2 regions of the Synechococcus sp. PCC 6312 genome follow, and region 2 is predicted to be linked to the other one. Evidence: predicted binding sites of a transcription regulator. Region 2 holds the regulator's gene; the other holds the start of a gene.
What was found. The regulator NtcA, encoded in region 2, controls nitrogen genes in cyanobacteria. The targets are predictions, from matches to a motif close to GTANCNNNNGNTAC.
Positions count from the first base shown of each region.

Region 1: a site for NtcA is predicted at 4,233-4,246, ahead of SYN6312_RS04790 (ammonium transporter). Genes of this name have one in related genera too.

Region 1 covers NC_019680.1:971,417-979,345, forward strand. The annotation lists gene SYN6312_RS04775 (GTP-binding protein) at 43-1,011, shown strand; gene SYN6312_RS04780 (WD40 repeat domain-containing protein) at 1,008-2,060, shown strand; gene SYN6312_RS04785 (cupin domain-containing protein) at 2,080-2,550, shown strand; gene SYN6312_RS04790 (ammonium transporter) at 2,617-4,143, opposite strand; gene SYN6312_RS04795 (ABC transporter permease) at 4,282-5,232, opposite strand; gene ftsE (cell division ATP-binding protein FtsE) at 5,256-6,014, opposite strand; gene SYN6312_RS04805 (WecB/TagA/CpsF family glycosyltransferase) at 6,057-6,815, opposite strand; gene SYN6312_RS04810 (DedA family protein) at 7,086-7,700, shown strand; gene SYN6312_RS04815 (hypothetical protein) at 7,777-7,929, opposite strand, start outside.
Region 2 covers NC_019680.1:513,582-521,510, forward strand. The annotation lists gene SYN6312_RS02420 (UDP-glucuronic acid decarboxylase family protein) at 1-477, opposite strand, end outside; gene fabI (enoyl-ACP reductase FabI) at 589-1,365, opposite strand; gene SYN6312_RS02430 (hypothetical protein) at 1,453-2,055, opposite strand; gene ntcA (global nitrogen regulator NtcA) at 2,453-3,124, opposite strand; gene SYN6312_RS02440 (hypothetical protein) at 3,321-4,001, opposite strand; gene SYN6312_RS02445 (glycosyltransferase) at 4,034-5,014, opposite strand; gene SYN6312_RS02450 (Uma2 family endonuclease) at 5,227-5,898, shown strand; gene rfbB (dTDP-glucose 4,6-dehydratase) at 5,991-7,058, shown strand; gene rfbA (glucose-1-phosphate thymidylyltransferase RfbA) at 7,055-7,929, shown strand, end outside.

The DNA.
Region 1 (7,929 bases), 460 kb from region 2:
AGCAACGCTCCACAGTCGGATACGTTTTGAAGAGGTTGATTTATGGTGATGTCCACTACATCTGTACCTGTAACGGTCTTGACTGGATATTTGGGGGCCGGAAAAACCACCTTACTGAACCGAATTTTGACTTACGAACATGGCAAGAAGGTGGCCGTGATTGTCAATGAATTTGGCGAAGTTGGGATTGATCATCAACTGGTTGTCAATGCTGATGAAGAAATTTTTGAGATGAACAATGGCTGTATTTGCTGCACAGTCCGGGGCGATCTGATTCGGATTATTGGCAATCTGATGCGGCGGCGGGATAAGTTTGACCACTTGGTGATTGAAACCACCGGCCTGGCGGATCCGGCTCCTGTGATTCAAACCTTTTTTATGGATGATGATGTCCGCTCCCAGGCCCAATTAGATGCGGTCGTGACGGTGGTTGATACCAAACATATTGAGCACCATTGGGATGCGGATGAAGCCCTGGAGCAGATTGGCTTTGCCGATATAATTTTGTTAAACAAAACCGATTTAGTCTCCCCAGAGCAGTTGCTAAGACTGGAAGAACGAATCCGCGGGATGAATGCCCTGGCTAAAATTTACCGGACTCAAAATGCCGAAATCTCTATGGATGCCATTCTGGGGGTGCAAGCCTTTGATTTAGACCGAGCCTTAGAAGTTGATCCCAATTTCCTCAATGAAGTGGCCCATGAACATGATGAAACCGTGGGGTCTGTGGCCATTAGAGAATCCGGGGAAGTGGACGGGGAGCGACTCGATGGTTGGCTGAGTCACCTGTTGCAAACCCAAGGGGCCAATATCTTTCGGATGAAGGGGATTCTCAATCTGGCTGGGGAAGATCACCGCTTTGTCTTTCAGGGAGTCCATATGTTGTTTGATGGCCGGGCTGACCGACTTTGGAAATCCCCAGCGGAACGAAAAAACGAACTGGTCTTTATTGGCCGAAACTTAGATGCTGCAATGCTGACTCAAGGATTCCAGGCCTGCCTTCTTCCATGACTAACTCTGTGCCCAAGTTTCAACCCGTCTTTACGGGGGAATTGAGTGATTATGTCACGGGCCTGGCCTGGTCATCTAGGGGGCTATTGGCAGCCTGCTCGGCGGCGGGAGAAGTTGGAATTGCTGATGGTGAAGTCCTTAAGCTAATTAAACAAGCCGATGGCTACTCCCTTAGTCAGGTATTATTTTCGACCGATGGGCAGTTCTTGGCAGCGGCGGGGCAAACAGGGGATGTCTTCATCTGGCAGCTTGATTCTCAGGCCACGGCAACCTTAATCACCACTCTCCATAATCCGGGAGTTTGGATTGATCATCTGGCCTGGCATCCCACGCGCGCAGAATTGGCCATTGGTCTGAAGCATTATGTCCAAGTTTGGGATGTTGTTGCGCAAGCGGTGATCACCACCTTAGATTTTGCTGCGTCTTCGATTTTGGGACTGGACTGGCATCCTGCGGGAGATTATTTGGCGGTGGGTGGGTACCAAGGGATTCGGGTTTGGACCGCAGCGGATTGGGATGAAGAACCTCAACATTTAGAGTTAATGTCCGCTTGTGTTGGCCTGGCCTGGGCGGGTAATGGGGAGTTTATGGCGGCGGCAAATATTGATCGCACCCTTTCCGTTTGGCAGTGGGGAGATATCAGTCCCTGGGAAATGCGGGGGTTTCCGGGCAAGGTTAAACAACTGGTTTGGTCGGATTTGGCCTCTAGCTCTGGTGCGCCCTTGTTAGCCTCAAGCTGTGCCGAGGGCATTGTTGTTTGGGAGCGAGATCAAGACATTGGTTGGGCTTCCAGAATTTTAGATCTGCATCAGCAGGCCGTGATCACCGTTGTCTTTCAACCCAACAGCTTACTGTTAGCCTCGGCCGGTTCAGAGGGTTGGCTCTGTTTATGGGATCAGGCCCAGGAGCCAATTCAAATTCTTGAAGGAGTAAAAGTCGGTTTTAGTACCCTGGCCTGGAGCAGAGATGGCAGTTTAGTGGCGGCTGGGGGGCAGGTCGGGGAAGTTCTAGTTTGGCAAAACGTTGAAAATATTTCGATAAATAATTAAATATCACCAGTAACCGCCCATGAATCAATCACCAATTTCCGCAACATCTATCCCCGCCATCCAGGGGCAGACCATCTACCCAGAACCTTATGCCTCTCTAGTTCAAGGGCGGTTGAAACGAAAATTAGGGGACTTTTTTGGACTGAAAAATTTTGGGGTAAATTTAACCGATTTGGCCCCCGGTACCCAGTCCGCCCTGCTCCACCATCACTCCCAGCAGGATGAATTCATTTTTATTTTGGAAGGAACACCAACCCTAATTCTGGGTGATCGGGAACTTATCTTGGGGCCTGGGGATTGTTATGGGTTTCCAGCCGGCACTGGGATTGCTCATCAATTAGTCAACCCATCAGCAGAACCTGTCAGATACTTAGAGATTGGTGACCGCAGCCCCAACGATCAGGTTAACTATCCTAATGATGATCTCCAGGCCACCTTAATCGATGGGCAATGGATAATTACTCACAAAGATGGCCAACTCTATCAATGAAGCTACCGATCAAGTCCATCCCCTAACCTAGCTCAGGAATCCCCATTGGCCAGCTTCGTTCATCAATTAACGTCCAGCAGACATTTTTTTCAGCAGATCTACAAAGCCTTTGACTTCATCCCGGAACATAAACCCAGCATAGGCTTCCATCCCGTGTTCTCCCAAGTCCAGGCCCTCGATCTCTTCATCTGGAGAAACTCGAATCCCAATCGTTTTATCAATCAGGAACCAGGCCACTGTCGCAAAAACAACGGTAAACAGGCCAACAGTCGCCACCCCAATAAACTGATGCCAAAGTTGATCTGCACCGCCACCCAGCAATAGGCCCCTAGCTGGCCCCAGTCCCTCGGCATAGAGCTTCCCAGGCCCCGCCGCAAACAGTCCTACGCTTAAGGTTCCCCATGTCCCATTCACCAAATGCACCGAAACAGCCCCAACCGGATCGTCAATCCGCAGTTTGTCCACATAAACTACCGAAAAGACGATAATGATTCCAGCAACAATTCCAATCAAAATTGCACTCTCAATACTGACAAAGGCACAGGGAGCCGTAATGGCCACCAGGCCGGCCAAAATCCCATTGATAATCATCGAAAGGTCAGGCTTGCCAAAATAGAGCGTGGAAATCACCGTTGCAGTCGCTCCCCCAAAGGCCGCCGCCATATTCGTCGTTACGGTAATGTGGGCAATGGCACTGGCATCTGCTGTCATCGTAGAACCGGGGTTAAAGCCAAACCAACCCAACCAAAGAATCAAACAGCCCAAAGTCGCAATGGCAAAATTATGGCCGGGAATCGCTACAGCCCCGCCATCTTCCGTGTAACGCCCAATCCTTGGCCCCAGCAATGCCGCGCCCATCAAGGCTGCCCAGCCCCCGACTGCGTGAACCACTGTGGAGCCAGCAAAGTCCCAAAAGCCCAATTTGGCCAGCCAACCCCCGCCCCAAATCCAATGTCCGGTAATGGGATAGGAAATTCCCACTAACAGCAAGCTAAAGGCAAAGAAGGCGTAGAACTTAATCCGTTCGGCCACCGCTCCCGAAACAATGGTTGCTGCCGTACCCGCAAACACCAGTTGAAAGAAAAACTTGGCTAACAGGGGAGTTGCCGTCCAACTCAAGGCACTATAGACACCTTCATAGGCATCTCCAGTCGCCGGACTATTGTCGGCCCCCATGAGAAAGAAGCCAGAATTACCCATAAACTCGTTACCGTCTCCGAACATGATGGCAAAACCAATGGCCCAAAAGGAGATCGAAGACAAGGCAAAGACAATTAAGTTTTTCGCCAATAGGTTAACGGCATTTTTCGGGCGACAGAATCCCGTCTCCAACATACAAAAGCCAGCATTCATGAAGAAGACAAGACAAGCCGTAAACAGAACCCAAATCGTATTCGCGGCTACCTGCAACGATTGGAGGCTCGTCGCTACCTCATTTAAGTCCTTGGGAACCTCAACTCCTTGGGCTAAACCAGCCGTAGCTGACAACAGAAGAATCACAGCCCCCAGGCCGGCAAAGGTGCGCAATTTCGGGGGACGAGAAAGCCAGAGATTAATCTGAGAACGGCGAAGCAAAGGACGGCGGCGGGACACGGGAATTTCCTCGGTTTTAGGGAATGTTAGGGAATAAGAAAAATCAAAACAGACATTTGCATCATCGGCAACTCGGGGCTGAATTTGGTGTATCAACCGTTACAGATTTTCGACCATTTTCCTAGCTTGATTTTCAGATTAGGATAATGTCCTCCGAACCCCGCGCAGGAAAATAAAGCTACTGCCAATCAGACCCACAACGGCCCCCAACAGCAACAGGATTAGTAACAACCCAGCCCCACCAAGAACGGAGCTAGCTAATAGCTGACCTAAAAGTTTGAGGAGATCCCCCTGTTGCCCTAACCACTGGAGAAGAGCTTGTTCTGTCAAACTAATGCCCCCCCAGGCCAAAAGTCCGCCGAGCATTCCCAGGCCAGCCCCTTGCACCAAAAAGGGTAAATAAATCCAGCGGGGAGTGGCTCCAACCAGTTCCATAATTTCAATTTCTGGTTGTCGGACAACGGCTAATAACTGCATGACCGTTGCAATCACCGCCACGGCCGTAACGGCTAGAGCAATGACTAAAATTCCCCCCAACCGTTGGGCACTTTGACTGAGGGTTTGTAAGCTGACCAAGGCTTTGTCAAGATATTGAACGGAGCTAATTCCGGGGATGGTTTGCACCGCTTTGGCTAATTCCGGGACATCCTCGCCGCGGGTAGCAATAATCTTAAACTCATCCACGAGGGGATTTTGCATCAGGCCTTGGTTTTCAGCAGCGGTGGTGATGTCACTGGCCCCTAAGTCTTTTAAGAGTTCCTGCCAGGCCTGGTCTTTGCTAACTAAAATGACTTGGGCCGTATTAGGGAGTTGCTGTAATTGAGTTTGAATTGATTCCGGGGCCTGGTCGGGTTCCAGATAGGCAGTAATCTCGAGACGGCTCCCCAACTGTTGAAAGGCCGTATCAATCTGGCTGGCAATATTAAAGCCAAAACCAAACAGAAATAACAGCACCGCCACCGTCAAGACCGCCGCCCCGTTTAGCCAGCCCCCCCGCCATAGGCCCAACTGGGTTTCTCGTGCTAAATATCTAGCTCTGGTGAGGGTTTCTGATTGCTGGATCGGTGGTAATTGCTTTAGTCCCATCATGTCCTCTTTGAACGAGCAAAGCTCTACGGTTGAATTAGGATGTCTCGATTGTTGACTGGACTTAACCGACCCGATTTAATTTGCCAGACCGGGGCCTGGGCCATTTCCACCAGGTGGGGATCATGGGTCGTCATCAGCACTGTTAAGCCCTTTTTGTTCAGTTGTTGGAGGATTTTCAAGACTTGCAGGGCATTATGGCGATCTAAATTGCCTGTGGGTTCATCGGCTAATAAAATACGTGGCTGTCCAACAATGGCCCGCGCAATACTGACTCGTTGCTGTTCCCCCCCCGACAAGGTATCGGGAAAACAATTCCCCCGATCTGCTAGGCCGACCAAGGACAATGCTGCCGGAACTCGCCGCTGAATTTCACTCCAGGCCAGGCCACGGGCCGCCAACACAAACGCGACATTTTCAGCAATCGTTCGCCGTTCCAAAAGTTTATAGTCTTGGAAAATGACCCCCACCTGTCGCCGTAAATACGCCAGCGCCCGCCCCTGTAAGCGATTCACAGATTGACCCTGGACTAAAACTTGCCCCCGATCCGGCTGCTCGGCCCCATAAAACAGTTTCAAAAGGGTTGATTTCCCCGCCCCCGATGGCCCCGTTAAGAGGGCAAACGTCCCGGTCGCCAGTTGAAAGTCCACATTCTCTAAGCAAAATCGCCCGGAACGATAACTTTTGGTGACTTGCTGTAATTGAAGAATAGTTGATGAATGGCTCCCTAATGCTTCTGGGGCATGGAGAGGCTGGGTGGAAGAAGGGGGTGAGATGGAGGGCATAGTCAAAAGAGACTCAAAGGGTGAGAGGGAAATTAGCTGAATTTAGATGCGGGAATGCCATAACCGATGCCAAAGTCCCCGCAGGGCAAACTGAGGTAAGACTAACATCCGCCGCCAGCGCCAGGGTTCTTGATAGAGCCGATACAGCCATTCCAAGTGATGATCCAGGAAAAATTGGGGGGCACGAACTTTTTTGCCGGCCCAGATATCAAAACTACCGCCGACCCCGACCCAGGTGGCCTGGGGAGCTAAATAACGATTTTCGGCAATCCAATATTCTTGGCGGGGGACTCCGAGGGCGACAAAGATAATATCCGGTTGGCTGGCCTGTAAATGGGCTTTAAGTTCGGCCTCACTTTCTGGGGCTTGATAGCCCGTATAAATGCCAACCACATTCAGATTGGGGTAGCGTTTTTGCCAATTCTCTGCGGCCTGGGCCGCCACGCCGGGAGCACTACCATAGAAGAAGACTTTCAGGGGGGGATTTTGGGTTGCAGCAAACTTTAACAAACTCTCTGAGAGTTCAATCCCTGGTTGGCGATTGGCCTTGATGCCATAGAGACGCAGATAAAGGACAACCCCAGACCCATCCGGAACGATAAAACTAGCTTGCTTGATCACCTGAGCTAACTGCGGGACTTTTTCGGCCTGCATAATCATCTCGGCATTGAGCGTGACGACATGGAAGCCATCTCCCTGATGGGCCGCCAACCAGGCCGGGTAATTGTCCAACAGATCTAAGGGATAGCCTAAAACAGAAACACGCCGAGGTTGAGATGAGCGAGTCGAAGGGGTGTCCACAGCGGTCAAGGTTAAAATCTCCTATAGAGCTTTGCTCGTTCGTAGAAGCGACCGAATTGTTGCATTCTGTTAAATCTTAGGGCTGGATGGAGAGCTACCGCAACATTACCTACCCGGATTCTGACTCAGCTATGCAACCCCAGGCCTGGGCTAGACTATCCAATACCCAAGGAAAAATGTATCACTCAATACTGGCTAGTAGCAGTTCTGCTTTCTATATCTTCGAGCCAATTATTTCAATCAATCCTATGAGCAGTTGTGAGGTCAATCGTGGCAGAGTGGATCGTTAGTTTAATCGGACAGTTGGGCTACGTTGGCATTGCACTCTTGATGTGTTTAGAAAACCTGTTTCCCCCAATCCCTTCTGAGTTGATTATGCCTTTAGCAGGGTTTGCAGTTTCTCAAGGGAAAATGAATCTTGGCCTGGTGATTTTTGCCGGTGTGGCTGGCACGATTTTAGGTGCGCTTCCCTGGTATTACTTGGGCTACAGGATGAAAGCAGATCGGCTGCGGCGGTTGTTGGATCGCTATGGCAAATGGTTGGGGATTTCCGGCAAAGATATTGTTAAATCGCAACAGTGGTTTCAACGCCATGGCAACAAGGCCGTTCTTTGGGGGCGGTTAATTCCAGGGGTGAGAACGTTAATTTCACTCCCAGCCGGAATTGCTGCCATGAATTTGGGGCAATTTGTTGTGTTTTCCTTGATCGGGATCGTGGCCTGGGTAACCGTCTTGACCTACTTAGGCTTTAGTTTAGGTAAAGAATATCATCTAGTCAGTGATTACATGGATACGATTACAACGGTCGTTGGCATTGCCCTTCTGATCGGGATCATGTTTTTCTTGGGAAAACGATTTTTGCGGCGGCATCAAAGTCATTCCTAAAGATTACTGGCTGTTTGGATGGCCTGGTTGAGAGTTGTTTGCGGGGCCTGGGCTTCAACAGTGATGGGGATGGTGGTTATGCTGCGGTATTTAGCTCGCCCCAGAAGCCTTGTTCCCTAATTTGAGCATAGTCATCGATCATTTCCTTCAGCCCCAAAAGCCTTTCTAACTCGCGTCCCTGCTTAATCGTAATATCACCTCGGCCAACGGCATAGGAAATTTCACCCAG
Region 2 (7,929 bases):
ACGTTGGTAATCAAAAGTCAGAGTTTCCGCAACCCGTTTACCTTCGTCATAGCAACTGCGAATACCGATGGGATTGACATTGCCCCAATAGTCTTCAGTTTGTGGATGAATTTTCGGATCCCCATAGACTTCAGAGGTTGAGGCCAAGAGAAAACGAGCCTTAATCCGTTTTGCCAAGCCCAGCATATTTAGGGTTCCCATCACATTGGTTTTGATGGTTTTCACGGGATTGTATTGATAATGCACCGGAGAAGCAGGACAGGCCAGGTGATAAATTTGCTCAACTTCCAAGCGGATCGGCTCAGTTACATCATGGCGAATCAGTTCAAAATTGGGGTTTCCCAGCCAGTGGCTAATATTAGACTTATCTCCCGTAAAGTAATTATCGAGACAAATCACTTCATGGCCCGCTTCCATCAGCCGATCAACTAGATGGGACCCAATAAACCCTGTACCGCCCGTGACTAAAATTCGCATTTTTCCGATCCTGCTGACTCGTGACTAATTATAAAGGGCTGCTTGGGCCGGCCTGGTTAACCTTCCTACTCAATTTAGGGTAGTTATGGAGTCTATGAACTCTTCAGCCTGCTACATACCCATGATTGAATAACCTGCATCTACATAGATCACCTGCCCAGTAATGCCAGTGGATAGATCGCTACTTAAAAAGGCTGCGGTTTGACCGACTTCAGTTTGGGTAACCGTGCGGCGGAGAGGGGCTGTGGCTTCAACGTGATGGATCATGTCTAATATCCCGCCCACGGCAGAAGAGGCTAGTGTCCGAATGGGGCCGGCGGAAATGGCATTAACCCTAACTTGCTGGGGGCCAAACTCGGCGGCTAAGTAACGGACGTTCATTTCTAAAGCGGCTTTGGCAATGCCCATGATATTGTAATTGGGAATGACCCGAACCCCCCCCAAATAGGTCAAGGTTGTGATGGAGCCACCATGGGTCATGAGGGGCTTTGCAGCTTGGGCCAGACTAATCAGGGAATAAGCACTCACATCTAGGGCAAGGTTAAAACCATCCTGGGAGACAGCACTAAAATCGCCCCCCAAATCATCCTTATTGGCAAAGGCAAGACAATGAATCAGGGTATCAAGGCGACCCCATTTGGTTTGAACAGTTTGAAAAAGATCAGACACTAACTCCGGTTGTTGGACATCTAGGGGCAGAATCAAACTGGGATGCAAGGGTTCAACCAGTTCTCGGACTTTTTGTTCACTGCGGCCCCGCTCATCGGGTAAAAACGTAATGGCCAGTTCAGCCCCGGCCTGGTGGAGTTGTTGGGCAATGGCCCAGGCGATAGAACGATTGTTTGCAATCCCAGTCACTAAGGCAAATTTTCCAGTCAAATCGAGCATAGGGGATTCCCGGCCAATGAACAAAGAACCAAGCCAACCCCAATTGTACCCCTCGAAGTTGCCGGCACTGAATCTGGAGGGGCAGGGTTAATCGGTGGCCATTGCGTCCATGAGCATTTGGGGAAATTTTGGTAAAACCCGATGACATTGGTTGATAAAGTTGGCTAGCCACTGCTTCAGGTAACTTTCTTGATCAGGGTGTAAATGACTATGCTGGCCTGGAGCAAAACTTGGTTTGTAGGTAATATACCCTGAATCCCCAACTTCAAAATCCGCCAACCAGGCCGAGATAGGTTTTGCACCACGCCAATAATTCCGAACAATGACTTTGCCAAGGTAGCGTTGAGCCACAAGCGTTGCTTCGTTGAAAGTCCCGAGCCACGTTTCTAAATCTGCTTGAGTTGGGAGCAGTTCTTTGATGGCCGACTTCTTCTGGATTTGCAGCAGGCCAAGGATTTGTGATTCTAAATTCTGCAAAGAGGTGATTGCCTGGCGATTTTTCTGGAGGTCTTGATGAATATTAACTAAGGTAGCCAGTTGTTGCTGTTGAGAGGGAAGCAGGGCTTTGATCCGATTTAAGAGCAGCAGGTCGTGAGTAATCAGGAGATTAATTTCTTCGATCAGTAACGAATTAGTCTGTTGTTGGAGCCACCGCCGCAGATAATAAATTTGGGTTGAAGTCAAGCTCATCTTAATCCCCCGACACATCCTGCATAGGAACAACTTGAGGCAAATCAAAAATACACAGGGCCTGGAGCCGAAGATCTCCAAGCGTCTTTAGTTCATCAATGGGTGACTAGCCCTGCGTCTGATGCCAATCAAATCACAGGCAAACAATAAATAAGTGTAGTCTTTGTTACAAGCGCAAAAAATTAATAAAAAGGCCCACTTCCTTAAAATCTTTATCTTGCTTTTGAGATTTATCCAGAACTGTCGCCTGACTCAGTTAGGGCTCTGATTGGGACACATTAGAAAATGCTGTATGGGCGGCCTTTTTAAGATTTCTACTCTCTCAAAACGGTCTGCGTCACGCCATATCAGTAGATTTTGATACTTGCTTTTCTCAAGCTGACGGAATGTCGCAAAGTTATGTGAATTGCTGGCTGAGGGTGAGGGGATTATGAACCGTGATTTTTTTCTTCTGAATGGAGATCATGCCCTGATCCCGGAGTTCCCCCAATAAACGAGTCACCGTCACCCGCGTTGAACCAATCGCCTCAGCAATGGCCTGGTGGGATAACTTCAGATCAACCATCACCCCGGTTGTGGTCGGAACGCCAAAGTCGCGGCAGAGGATCAGCAGAAAACTGACCAAACGTGACCCCATATCCCGATGAGCTAAGGTTTCAATCATCATCTCTGTTTGGAGAATCCGCGACGACAAGCCTTGAATCATCACCATCGGCAGGTCTGGGTCTTCCCGCATTGCTTTTTCAACTTGTTCAATTGGGACAGAGAGCAACTCTAGGGGGGTAAAAGCCACCGCATGATAAAACCGGTCGGAACGATTACCCGTAATCAAAGACAGCACACCAAAGACACTATTTTCTCGGAGCAAGGCAACCGTGATTTCTTCCCCCGCTTCATAAACCCGTGAGAGTTTGACGGCTCCCTTGAGCAAGAAATAGACTCGCTCTGCCGGATCTCCTGGAAAAAAGATTGTTTTACCCCGTTCGTAAGTTTCAGTTGTGGCTGGAAACACACCACTGCTCATTTGCCGAAACACTGCTGCTAGGGGCTGATCTTTGGTTGCTAACATAGACTCCTAACTAACGAGCCTGACCCATGGCCCCAACTGCGAGAGAAATTGGCAATTCTTAGAGATGGTCGGGAGGCTGAAACGGACAAGGTCTGAGGTAGGGACATATAATATTCTACCAACATTTTGAATAGGCAGGCCAGAGATTGTCGGGTTTCATGACTCACAGACCCGAAAAACAACCTTGGCATCATACTTAAACGGATTTTAGGGGAGGATTTTGTATTTCTGGATACACTTTACCGGTGCGTTGGAGGGGAGGGCGGCAACAGAGATAAATTAAGGGGCCGAAAAAGGGAATCAGAGCCACCCAGGCCAGACTGCCCCACCCTAAGCCCCGCCGCTGGAGATCATCCCCCAAAACCGCTGGAAACAGTAATGTTAATAGGCAAAAGTCGAGACTCATCACATGGATAAAGCGACTGGTGTGCCATTGGTGAACAAAATCCGGCCAATTTCCCTGGGTTAGACCATAGCCAAACAGAGCCAGACCCCCAACTAATAAACTCACTGCCAGGCCCCGCGACTCGGTTAGTTTTAGGCCTTTGTCCATTTCCCCTCTAAAGGCTGGGTTAGGGTTTCTCAGGACAAAATACGGCAACAAGGCAAAGGCTCCCAGCGCAAAACTGCCGCCGACAAAGGGCCAAGCCGGAATTTTTTGCCCGCGCCCATCCACCAGCAGCACACAGAGATAAATAAACGGCCAAACTCCCATGATGTTGAACAGGGCAATGATCAGGGGGTTAATGCCAGCCCAGGGGCCACCGACTAAGCGTTGAATTAGGGCCAAGGTATCCGGTTGATCCGGTGGGGCAAAACCAAAGGCATAAATCACAAATCCTAGCCAAAGGGCCAAAAATCCCAAACGCCGCACCATGTTATGTCATTTCCAGATTGGTTTAAGTTGAGCTAATTATAGGTTCTCCTGAGTAACCCCCAAAGTTGCCCCATGTGCCAAACCCCCCTTAGCCCCCAGCGCAATCCCCGCCATTTGGGTGAATTGCCAACCCCGGCCATCGCATCCGACTCAAAGAGGTTAAACACGGCTTGGGCTGTGGGCCATTGATTCTGTCTAAGAAAACGCACGGTTCCGGCCAAAATAAATTGATGGAGAAAATTAGCTTCGGCCTGGTGCAATTCTGACGCTGTTAATAAGTTTGTAGTTTGGGCCAGCTTAAAAATGTTGCGGAGTTGGCTCAGGGTTTGCAGATTAAACATTCCCATCGTCAGGGCCTGGGTATGGATTCGATAGGCTGCCGTTGTTTTAGGGACACAATACACCCCGGTCTGACTCATCAGCCGTAACCACATTTCAATATCCGTTGCTGCACCAAATTCCTGGGAAAAGTAGCCGTAGTCCTGAAAAAGTTCTCGTTTAATGACCAGGCCGGGGAACCGCACAAATGAGGATTGATTCAGGAGTTGATATATGGCCTGTTGAGGGCATAAGTAGTGGTAACGACGCGGGGCTTGGACTCGAATTAGTTTTTCTTGATCCGTAACCAGATGAACACCAAACAAAATCAGGGCATATTCGGGGTGAGTTTGAATAGTTTTGAGAATTTTTAGTAACCCATAATCTAGTAAATAATCATCATCATGAAGAATTAAAACATAATCACCTGTGGCTAATTCAAGACTATAATTCCAATTTTTAACCATGCCGAATCGGACTGGATTTTTAATATATCGCCACCGGCCTGGCCAGCAATCTAAGACTGAATCAACAATGTCTTGACAGGCCAAGGTCGTAGAATCATCAGTAATAATGATTTCTAGTTGATTGGAATAGTCCTGATTTTTCGAGATGATAGAGTCAAGATTACGCCGGAGCCAGTCGGGACGATTGTAGGCCGGAATACAAATGCTTAAGTGGGGTTGGCCAGTCATCGGCAGTGCATCCTAAGACCTGTGTTAAGAATTTTAGTAATTAATGCAGTCAGAGGCGGTGAGTAAGATAATTGTATTTTGCATTGCTCATTTCAGGCCAGATAATTTTTACTTAATTATCTTGACTCATTACGTCTCTAGAATGATCAGCTATTTGGCTGAGTAGCAAAGCGTAGCGCGTAGTCATATTAACTTTTGGAACTTGAATATTCTTGAAATCCCATCCTTTCTGTCTAAGAAATGTCAAGATTGAAGCAGAACAGACTCCAGGCCAAGTCATGATTGCCAATCCTCTGCCTTCTCCATATAGTCCAGAAGAATATCTCGCTTTTGAAGCCGCCAGTGAGACTAAGCATGAATATTGTCAAGGCGAAATTTATGCAATGGCAGGAGCAAGCCGTATTCATGTGTTAATTACCGTTAATTTAGTCACTCTTTTTCGTCAGCAACTGCGCGGACAGCCTTGTTTACCCTACAGTAATGACTTAAAGGTGAATGTTCCAGCAGCAGGGGCTTATTTTTATCCCGACTTAGTTGTTAGCTGCGATCCGCGAGATAGCCGAACCACAGATGATATTCTTAACCATCCGCGCCTGGTGCTGGAAGTTCTCTCACCAACCACAGAAACGTTTGATCGGGGGCGTAAATTCCAGGCCTATCAAACCATTCCCTCCCTTGAATATTACCTGCTCGTTAGCCAAACCGAAATGCACCTAGATGTTTACCAGCGACAAGGGATCAATCAATGGCTGCTCACCCCCCTGGGAGCCTCGGATCAGCTGATACTTCCTAGCCTTAATTTTACCTGTGCAATTGCAGATATTTATGAGGATGTTCCAGCCTTTGTGAGTCCCCCTGAGGGTTTACCTGAAAGAACTGGATAATGGCTATTCAGACCGTAAACTTGATTGATTTTATCCGATTATCTGAGGCTAGATGAGTTAGATTGGGGCAGTAGGATATTAATGATCATCAGATGGAAAAATTATTAGTGACCGGTGGCGGGGGGTTCATTGGCAGTAATTTTATCGTTCTAGCTCAGTCCGGCTCCAACACCAAAATCATTAATCTTGATAAACTCACCTATGCTAGTCATCCCCAGACGCTCCAGGCCCTGAGTCAATTACCCAATTATCAATTTGTTCGTGGAGATATTGGGGATCGTATCCTAATCAAGCAATTACTCAATGACTATCAACCCGATGCGATCATCAATTTTGCCGCTGAAAGTCATGTGGATCGCTCCATTGCCAATCCCAATGATTTTATTCAAACCAATGTCGTCGGTACAGCCAATCTTTTAGAGGAAACTCGGTTCTATTGGCAAGGTCTAAATGAACCCCAGAAATCAGCATTTCGCTTTATTCACATTTCTACGGATGAGGTTTACGGGAGTTTAGGCGCGGATGATCCAGCATTTTTAGAAACGACACCCTACGCCCCTAACAGTCCCTATGCCGCCTCCAAAGCTAGTGCCGATCATCTAGTGCGGGCTTATTTTCATACCTATGGGCTACCCACGATCACCACCAACTGCTCCAATAACTATGGCCCCTATCAATTTCCCGAAAAGCTGATCCCCTTGATTATTAGCCAGGCCTTGAACCAGCAACCCTTACCGATTTATGGCGATGGCTTAAATATTCGTGATTGGCTTTATGTTGCAGATCATTGTCGGGCAATTTATACCGTTTTAGAACAAGGCAAAATTGGCGAAACCTATAATATTGGCGGTAATAGTGAGAAAACCAATATCGAAGTTGTCAAAGTGATTTGTAATTTACTCAATGAATTAGTGCCAAAATCTGGATTTGATTATCAATCCCTAGTTACCTTTGTCAAAGACCGACCCGGCCACGATCGACGATATGCGATTAACTGTGAAAAGATTAAGCAGGAGTTAGGTTGGCAGCCCCAGGAAACCTTTAATTCGGGTTTAAGAAAAACAGTGCAATGGTATCTACAGCACCAGGCCTGGGTCAATGCTGTCAACACTCCCGCCCATCAAAACTGGCTGGCCCAACATTACGGAATTAGACCATGAGAGGAATTATCTTAGCAGGCGGCTCTGGCACAAGACTTTATCCCCTCACCCAGGTGATTAGTAAACAGTTGATGCCCATTTATGACAAGCCGATGATTTACTATCCCCTCTCGGTGTTAATGTTAGCGGGCATTCGAGACATCTTGATTATTTCCACCCCAGAACACCTCCATCTGTTTGAAGCTCTCTTAGGCTCAGGACAACAATGGGGCTTACAGTTTAGCTATGCTGTCCAACCAAAACCGCAAGGATTAGCCCAGGCCTTTCTGATTGCGGAATCGTTCATTGCCAGTCAACCCGTCTGCTTAATTTTGGGGGATAACCTCTTTTATGGGCAAGGCTTAGCGGAAGTCCTCCAGCAGGCCACAGAGTTAGAGACTGGGGCTTTGATTTTTGGCTATAAGGTTGCCCAACCGGAACAGTATGGGGTGATTGAATTTGATCCCCAGGGCCGGGTCATTGGCATTGAAGAAAAACCGATGCAACCCAAATCAGCCTATGCTGTCCCTGGGATCTATTTTTATGATTCTCAAGTATCAACACTAGCCGCCCAGTTAAACCCTTCAGCCCGGGGAGAATTAGAAATTACGGATTTGAATCGGCTGTATTTAGAAAAAGGGCAACTCAACGTTGAACGACTTGGGCGGGGCTTTGCCTGGTTGGATACGGGGACCCATGACTCCTTACAACAGGCCAGCACGTTTATTCGCACCTTAGAAACCCGCCAGGGGGTTAAAATTGCCTGTCCCGAAGAAATTGCCTATGTCCAGGGATACATCAGCGCAGAGGAACTCTATGGCCTGGCCACCAAGTTAGTTAAAAGTAGCTATGGAGCCTATTTAATGCAGTTGTGGGAAGAATCACAAGGTTC